One region of the Acidovorax sp. SRI_002 genome, then DNA from elsewhere that is predicted to be linked to it. Evidence: riboswitches for the same ligand, from Rfam matches in the RefSeq annotation. Region 1 holds a riboswitch; the other holds the start of a gene.
What was found. Region 1 has a riboswitch for glycine ahead of gcvT (glycine cleavage system aminomethyltransferase GcvT). Riboswitches for the same ligand answer to the same signal wherever they lie in the genome.
Positions count from the first base shown of each region.

Region 2: linked by a shared signal. The riboswitch ahead of AC2YJX_RS21710 (D-amino acid dehydrogenase) and the one ahead of gcvT (glycine cleavage system aminomethyltransferase GcvT) in region 1 are both predicted to bind glycine.

Region 1 is NZ_JBYCZW010000007.1:317,227-321,432, reverse strand. It holds gene AC2YJX_RS20745 (TRAP transporter substrate-binding protein) at 1-278, shown strand, start outside; gene AC2YJX_RS20740 (TRAP transporter small permease) at 407-901, shown strand; gene AC2YJX_RS20735 (TRAP transporter large permease) at 898-2,175, shown strand; glycine riboswitch at 2,189-2,272, shown strand; glycine riboswitch at 2,294-2,420, shown strand; gene gcvT (glycine cleavage system aminomethyltransferase GcvT) at 2,470-3,612, shown strand; gene gcvH (glycine cleavage system protein GcvH) at 3,697-4,071, shown strand; gene gcvP (aminomethyl-transferring glycine dehydrogenase) at 4,149-4,206, shown strand, end outside.
Region 2 is NZ_JBYCZW010000008.1:160,862-165,067, forward strand. It holds gene AC2YJX_RS21695 (YXWGXW repeat-containing protein) at 1-28, shown strand, start outside; gene AC2YJX_RS21700 (YXWGXW repeat-containing protein) at 187-681, shown strand; gene AC2YJX_RS21705 (2-keto-4-pentenoate hydratase) at 712-1,494, opposite strand; glycine riboswitch at 1,719-1,840, shown strand; gene AC2YJX_RS21710 (D-amino acid dehydrogenase) at 1,932-3,251, shown strand; gene sorU (SorU family sulfite dehydrogenase c-type cytochrome subunit) at 3,305-3,628, opposite strand; gene sorT (SorT family sulfite dehydrogenase catalytic subunit) at 3,751-4,206, opposite strand, start outside.

The DNA.
Region 1 (4,206 bases):
CGCCTGCCATCTTCGTGATGAACAAGGCCTCGTTCGACAAGCTCTCGGCCGCCGACAAGCAGGCCTTCATCGACGCCGCCAAGGAAGGCACCAAGGCCAACCGTGCACGCGTGGATGAAGACGACGCCAAGGGCGTGGCCGACCTGCGCGCCAAAGGCATGACGGTGGTGGACAATCCGGACAAGTCCAAGTTTGTGGCGGCGCTGGCGCCTGTGAACGCCGAGTTTGAAAAACAGTTTGGCAAGGCCACCCTGGACAAGATCCGCGACGTCAAGTAGTTGCATGCGCATCAGCTACTATATTTTTAGTAGCACACAACGCCCGTAGAATAAGCGCTACGGGCGTTTTTTATCTTCAATCTGATTCTCTCCACCGAATCATCCGAACCCATGGCGTTGTCCGCCCCATGAAAAAAGCTTTTCTGATGTTTGAACGCGGGGCCACGTTTGCAGCGTTGCTCGGCGCGTGCGCCATGCTGGTCATTGCCGCATCGCTGGGCATGTTCCAGATCGTGACCCGCTTTGTGCTGGAGCAGCCCGCCGAGTGGACTGAAGTGCTGATCCGTTTTAGCCTGATCTGGATGGTGTTCCTGGCCATCCCCAGCGCATTCCGCCAGGGCGCTATGGTGAGCGTGGATGTGCTGTACCGCTGGAGCCCCCCGCGCGTGCGCCGGGTGCTGGACTATGTCGTGGCAGTGGCGGCGCTGGCACTGATTGGCGTGATCGTGTGGTGGGGCTGGGACTATGCCCAACGCGGCGGCGTGCAGTCGATGGCGGGGCTCGAATCCGTCTCCATGTTCTGGGCCTACGTGGCCATGCCGGTGGGCGGCGTGTTCAGCGCCATTGGCATCGTCGGCAACCTGCTAGACCCTCAACGCCTTGAGCTGGAGACCGCGCAATGACGCCCGTCATGATCACCACCATGGTGCTGTGTTTTGCACTCACTGTGTCCGTTGCCGTTTCCATCGGCCTGGCCTCCATCCTGGGCATCCAGGTAGCCAATGCCAACATGCTGATCTCTGTGAAGGAGATGTTTGGCTCCATCAACAAATTTCCGCTGGCCGCCATTCCGTTCTTCATCCTCGCGGGCAACCTGATGGAAACGGGCGGCATATCCCGCCGCCTGGTGGAGTTTGCCAAGAGCATCGTGGGCGGCGTGCAGGGTGGCCTGCCCATGACCTGCGTGCTGACCTGCATGATCTTTGCGGCCGTGTCGGGCTCGTCGGTGGCCACCACATTTGCCATTGGCGCCATCCTGATCCCCGCGCTCATCAAGCATGGCTACCCCACGAGCTACGCCGCATCCCTGCAGGCCACCAGCGCCGAGCTGGGCGTGATCATCCCGCCCTCCATCCCCATGATCCTGTATGGCGTGAGCGCCGAAGTGTCGATTGGCGAGCTGTTCATCGCCGGCTTTGGCCCGGGGCTGCTGATCAGTGGCGCACTGATGCTTTTTGTCTGGGCGTACTGCAAGTACAAGGGCTGGGGCAAGAACGACGGCGACGGCCGCATGCCTCTTGGCAAGGCCACGCTGCAGGCGGGCTGGGCGCTGCTGATGCCGGTGATCATCCTTGGCGGCATCTACGGTGGCGTATTCACCCCCACTGAAGCATCGGCCGTGGCGGTGTTCTACGCATTGATTGTGGGGGTGGTGATATACCGCGAGATCCGGCTCAAGGACCTGTTTGCCATCCTGCGCAAATCGGCCATCTCGTCCGCAGTGATCATGTTCATCATTGCCAATGCGGGCCTGTTCGCCTTCCTCATCACCCGTGCTGGCGTGCCGGATGCCATTGGCCGCTGGCTGGAGGCGGTGCTGCAATCCCCCACCCTCTTCCTGCTCGGGGTGAACGCGGCGTTGTTCGTGATCGGCATGTTCATCGAGACCAGTGCCGCCATCATCGTTCTGGCGCCCATCCTGGCTCCCGTGGCCATCCACTTTGGTGTGGACCCGGTGCACTTTGGCCTGATCATGGTAGTGAACCTGGCCATGGGCATGATCACGCCGCCGTTTGGCGTGAATCTGTTTGCAGCCTGCACCGTGGCGCGAATATCGCTAGACCGCATCGTCGGGCACCTGATTCCGTTTGTGCTTGTCATCATGGCCTGCCTGATGGTGGTGACCTATGTGCCGCAGTTGTCGCTGGGTTTGCGCGATCTGGTCTACGCAAAGTAGTTAGAATCCCCCGGTCAGGAGAGAGTGCCAAGCCCCACAGGCCACCGCACCGCCGAAGGCGCAGGCAGCAGCCGAACGCTCAGGCAAAAGGACTGACAACCGCCCGCAGTGATGTGGGCGTTCCCTTGCTGGAGAGAGATGGCCCACCGCACCGCGTGTTGAGGCCATCCACCGAAGGAGCAAACCGCACGGCCAGCCAGGGCGCTGCGGTGAATCTCTCAGGTAAAGCGGACAGCAGGGCAAATCCCGTAGCCACCTTGTGGCTGCGGCCCTCATTTGCCCCGGAGTTCCGCCATGTCAGCCACCGCCCCCCTGCTCACCACGCCCCTGAACGCCCTGCACATCGAGCTGGGCGCCCGCATGGTGCCGTTCGCCGGCTACTCCATGCCCGTGCAATACCCCGCTGGCCTGATGGCCGAACACCAGCACACGCGCAGCGCGGCGGGCTTATTTGACGTCTCGCACATGGGCCAGCTCAAGCTGGTAGGCCCTGACGCCGCAGCGGCGTTTGAAACCCTGATGCCGGTGGACGTGATCGACCTGCCCGTGGGCAAACAGCGCTACGGGCTGCTGCTCACTGACGAAGGCACGGTCATCGATGACCTGATGTTCTTCAACCAAGGCGTGGTGGATGGCGAGCCCACGCTGTTCGTGATCGTGAACGGTGCTTGCAAGGTGGGCGACATTGCGCACATCACGGCCCGCATCGGCCAGCGCTGCAAGGTGGCGCCCATGCCCGACCACGCCCTGCTCGCTCTGCAAGGCCCGCAGGCCGTCACCGCCCTCGCCCGCCTCGCGCCCGGCGTTGAAAAGCTGGTGTTCATGACGGGCGGCGATTTTTCCATTGCAGGCTGTGACTGTTTTGTGACCCGCAGCGGCTACACCGGTGAAGACGGTTTTGAAATCTCGGTGCCCGCTGCGCAGGCCGACACCCTGGCCCGCGCCCTGCTTGCTCAGCCCGAGGTCAAACCCATCGGCCTGGGCGCCCGCAACTCGCTGCGGCTCGAAGCGGGCCTGTGCCTGTATGGCAACGACATCGACACCACCACCACGCCGCCTGAAGCCGCACTGAACTGGGCCATCCAGAAGGTGCGTCGCACGGGCGGCGCCCGCGCAGGGGGTTTCCCCGGAGCAGACAAGGTGCTCGCGCAGATCGACAACCCCGCCAGCCTGCAGCGCAAGCGCGTTGGCCTCGTCGCGATGGAGCGTGTGCCCGTGCGCGAACACACCGAATTGCAGAGCGAAGACGGCCAGAAGATTGGCGAAGTGACCAGCGGCCTGCTGGGCCCCACGGTGAACGAACCCGTGGCTATGGGCTATGTCACACCCGCCTTCGCCGCCATCGGCACGCGGGTGAACGCCATCGTGCGCGGCAAGGCCGTGCCCATGGAAGTGCGTGCCATGCCCTTTACCCCCGCGCGCTACTACCGCGGCTGACCGTCTGAAACTGCGCCAGCCCGGCTACAGTCTTGGCTGGCATCGGCACTTTTGTTTGTTTCCCCCTTTTTTTCTGGAGCCCCCATGACCGTCAAGTTTTCCAAGGATCACGAGTGGATCGACATCTCCGACCACGAAGCCGCCACCGTGGGCATCACGGTACACGCCCAGGACGCGCTGGGCGATGTGGTGTTTGTGGACCTGCCCGAAGTCGGCAAGACCTTCACCCAAGGTGAAGTCGCCGGCGTGGTGGAGTCCGTCAAAGCCGCCGCCGACGTGTACATGCCCGTCAGCGGCGAAATCGTCGAGGTGAACGAAGCCCTGCGCGCCGACCCCTCGCTGGCCAACACCGACCCGCTGGGCGCTGGCTGGTTCTTCAAGGTCCACGTGACCGACATGATGCAATTCGACGCGCTCATGGACGAACCTGCGTACGCAGAGTTCGCCAAGAACGCCTGATCTCCGGATCTTTTGTTCCCCGAGGCCCGGCGCCCTGCCGGGCCAATGTGCCTCCTTGTTGTCCCACGCCGCCGCCGATGACCACCCTCGCCCCCCTGCCCACGCTCGCAGCGCTTGAAAACGCCACCGAATTCC
Region 2 (4,206 bases), on a different contig from region 1:
CCGCCCGGACAACCCCTACCGCAATTGAACGATTGAACAGCTGAAGGAGCGCGGAGGCTCGCGAGCCCCCGCGCCCACTCCCCCCTTTGGCCTACGCCCGCCCCCGCTGAGCACCTACGTGGCGCCGCGCACCAGGCCGCCACCATGCAAAGACCGATTCCGCCAGGAATCACCCCGGAGACCACCATGACCCGCCAAACACTGACCGCAGCCGCCATCGCCCTGATGGCACTGCTGCCCCTCGTACCGACACACGCGGCCATTCAAGGCACCGTCGTCATTCAGTCCGACCAACCACAGCGTGGGTACCAGCCCACGCAGACCTACGAGGTGATTCCCGCGCCCCCACCACCACGGTACGAAGCCGTGCCGCGCCCACGCCGTGGCCAGGTGTGGGAACAAGGCCATTGGGAATGGCGCGGCAACCGCCACCGCTGGGTGAAGGGCCACTGGGTACAAGCGCGCAGCGGCTACCAGTACCGGCAGCCCCAATGGGTGGAACGCGATGGCCGCTGGGAAATGCAGCGGGGCCGCTGGGACAGTGACGGTGACGGCATTGCCGACCGCAACGACCGGGACCGCGATGGCGATGGCATCTCCAACCGCAATGACCGTGATCGCGACGGTGACGGCGTGTCCAACCGCCGCGACAGCCAGCCGGACAACCCGCGCCGCAACTGATCTGCCGCGTTCCACGATCCTCGAAACGGTTCAGTCGAATTTCACCTCGGCGCGACCGACACCAGGAAAGTCGGCAACCACCACCGTGCCCGGCGCCACCATCACGGTGCCGGTGCAGGACCCGGTGGTCACCCACTGCCCTGCGCGCAGCCCTCCCAGGCTGCGCGCGCCTTCGTTGGCCAGCCACACCAGCAACCGCAGCGGGTCACCTGCCGGGTTACCCCAGGTGGCGTGCTGCACGGCCACCGACCCGTTCACCGACAGGCTGACCCCTTGCACCAAGGGCTGCACCGAAGCCACATCGGTCAAACCCGAACCCACGATCAGCGCCCCATGGCAGGCCTGGTCGGCCAGGCGACTCCACTCCCCTTGTTGTGCCCAGGCGGCAAAGCGCGTGTCGCACACCTCAATGGCGGCACGCACCGACACCATGGCGGCCAGCACCTCGGCCGCGCTGTAGGGCGTGGCGCGTGCGGGCAGGTCTGCGCCCAGTTCGTACACCAGCTCCGCCTCCACCCCCATCACGGCAAAGCCTGTGGCCGACAAGTTGACCTCCTGGCCAGGTTGCTCCACCCACACCGAGTCGCGGGTCAACGCCGCACGCGCGGGTTGGGCCTGGGGCGACGCGGCGCCCACTTTCCATCCCGCGACCTCGCCGCGCTCACGCACTACGGCGTCCTGCACGGCGTAGGCCTCGGCCGCATCGCGAGGGCGCAATGCAACGGGCAGATCCAGCGGCCGGGGCGTGCGTCCCTGGCGCGCCATGGTGATCACGGCGGCGCTGGCGAAGGGGTCAAAGGCGGTATCGGGCATCGGGAAAGCGTCCTGGGGGTGGGTCAAATCGCCGGATTATGGCGACCCCATGTCGCCGCCAGCATCAGCAACGATTGCCACCCATTAGCCGCCCCAAACACCCCACCGCCGCCCGCACCCTCCTAGAATGGCCCCCGCAGGAGAGCACGGCAGGCCACAAGGCCCACCGCTGCACCGAAGGCGCAAACTCCCATACACGCTCAGGTCCCGTACTGCACCATTTATCAAAGCCGTCTGGAGAGCCGCCACCACCTGTCAGCAGCGTGGAGGCGCACCGAAGGAGCAAACCGCGTGCCATGTGGGCAGCGCGGTGAATCTCTCAGGTACCAAGGACAGGGGGAGCGGCAGCTTGGCGGACGCGCGCTGGCTGCTTGCTATTGAATCAATAGCTGCCAACGCATATCCATCAAGCGCTGAACCCTTAAAAGGCTTCAAAAATGCGCGTGATCGTTTTGGGCGCCGGCTTGCTCGGCGTGACTTCGGCTTATTTCCTGCAACAACTTGGCCATGAGGTCACGGTCATCGACCGCCAGGGTGCGCCCGGTGCCGAGACCAGCTTTGCCAACGGCGGCCAGATCTCGGTGAGCCACGCCGAACCCTGGGCCAACCCCAGTGCGCCGCTCAAGGTGCTGCAGTGGCTGGGCAAGGAGGATGCGCCCCTGCTGTTCCGCATCCGCGCCGACATGCGCCAGTGGCTGTGGGGCCTGTCCTTTTTGCGTAACTGCACGCCAGCGCGCACGCGCCACAACATCGAGCAAATCGTGCGCCTGGGCACCTACAGCCGCGACACGCTGCAGCAGCTGCGCGCGGCAACCGGCCTCCAGTACGACCAGCGCACGCAGGGCATCCTCCACTTCTATACCAACCAAAAGGAATTCGACGGCGCGCTGGCCCCGGCCGAGCAGATGCGCCAGCTGGGCTGCGAGCGCCAGGTCATCAGCGCCGACGAGGCCGTGCGCCTTGAACCAGCGCTGGCCCACATCCGCCCACAACTGGCGGGCGCCACCTACACGGCCGAGGACGAATCGGGCGATGCCAACCAGTTCACACGCGAGCTGGCCAAGCTGTGTGAAGCGGCGGGCGTGCAGTTCCGCATGGGCCACCACATCACCGCACTGCGCGAGGCAGGCGGCCGCATCGACCACGTGGAAGTGACCAATGCCGAAGGCCGCTTCGAGCGCGTGCGCGGCGATGCGTTTGTGCTGGCCATGGGCTCGTTCAGCCCGCTGCTGGCACAGCCGTTGGGCATCCACCTGCCGATCTACCCAGCCAAGGGCTACTCGGTGACGATGCCGGTGAAAGACGCCAGCAAGGCGCACCAGGTGAGCCTGACAGACGACGAGTTCAAGCTCGTGTTCTCGCGCTACACCAGCGAACGCGGCGGTGATCGCCTGCGCATTGCAGGCACGGCCGAGCTGAACGGCTACGACCGCCACCTGAACCAGGTGCGCTGCGAGGCCATCGTGCGGCGCGTGGAGCAGCTCTTCCCTGGCGCGGGCGACGCGAGCCAGGCCCAGTTCTGGAGCGGACTGCGCCCGGCTACACCGAGCAACGTGCCGCTGATCGGCAAGACCAAAGTGGGCAACCTGTTCCTCAACACTGGCCACGGCACGCTGGGCTGGACGCATGCCTGCGGCTCGGGCAAGGCGCTGGCCGACATCGTGAGCGGCCGTGTACCCGAGGTGGACTTTGCGTTCCAGGGGTTGCAGGGGCGCGCAGCCGGGGCGGCGCTGGTGCCGTCGCGCACGGCGGCCTGAAGCAGCGCGCGGTTGCAGCGAGGCAGCGCTGCAACCGCCACGAAAGCCCGCGCCTACTTGGCCGCGCCCGTGGCGTGCGCCACAAACTGTGCCACGGCCAACATGTCCTTTTCGCTCATGCGCTCGGCATACGAGGGCATCACGCCGATGCCTGCCTTGAGCGCACGCAACACGCGGCCGGCGTCGGGTTTCAGCTCATCCAGCACCGGGCCCACCTGGCCCTCGGCACCGGCGGCCTGCAGCGTGTGGCACACCGCGCAGGCGGGCTGGATCTTGGTGAACAGCTCCTTGCCGCGCGCCAGCTCGGCCGGCTCGGCGGCCCAGCTGGCACCCGCCCACAGTAACGCTAGCCCTACCAGCAAACCGCCTTGCGGCATCCGATGCCGTCCGATAGCGGCGCGCACCCACGCCAGTGCCACCGTGGAACTGGCTCTGCCAGGCCACGGGTGGCGTCCCCCTCTCGGGGGGAAGGCGCAAAGCGCCTCTGGGGGGAGCGATGTCATGCCACAGTCACAGTGACGGCGTGGTCGCGCCAGCTGGCGTTGTTGTAGCCGCCCAGGTTTTCCTCGCGCTGCTCGGCCTGCACATTGCCCGCCGTGTCGGTGGCGCGGCTCGCCAGCACATGGGTGCCCGCCTCCAGGCGCACGGGCAGCGCAAATTGCCGCCAGGCAAACGGGCCCAGGTCGGGGCCGATGAGCTTGGCCGCCAACCAGGTCTTGCCGCCATCGGCCGACACCTCCACGCCCTTGATGCCGCGCGTGCCGCCAAAGGCCACGCCATGCACCTGCACCTGTCCGGGCTTGAGTGCGCCTTTGTCCGGCAGCGGCCCGTTGATCCAGGACTTCACGCCCATCTCCCACACCGAAGGCTGGTCGGGGCTGGCTTTGGAGCCGGGGGGCGACATGCGGTAGCCGTGCGACATGATGCGCGCCTGCGACTGCGCGCTGGTGAAGGC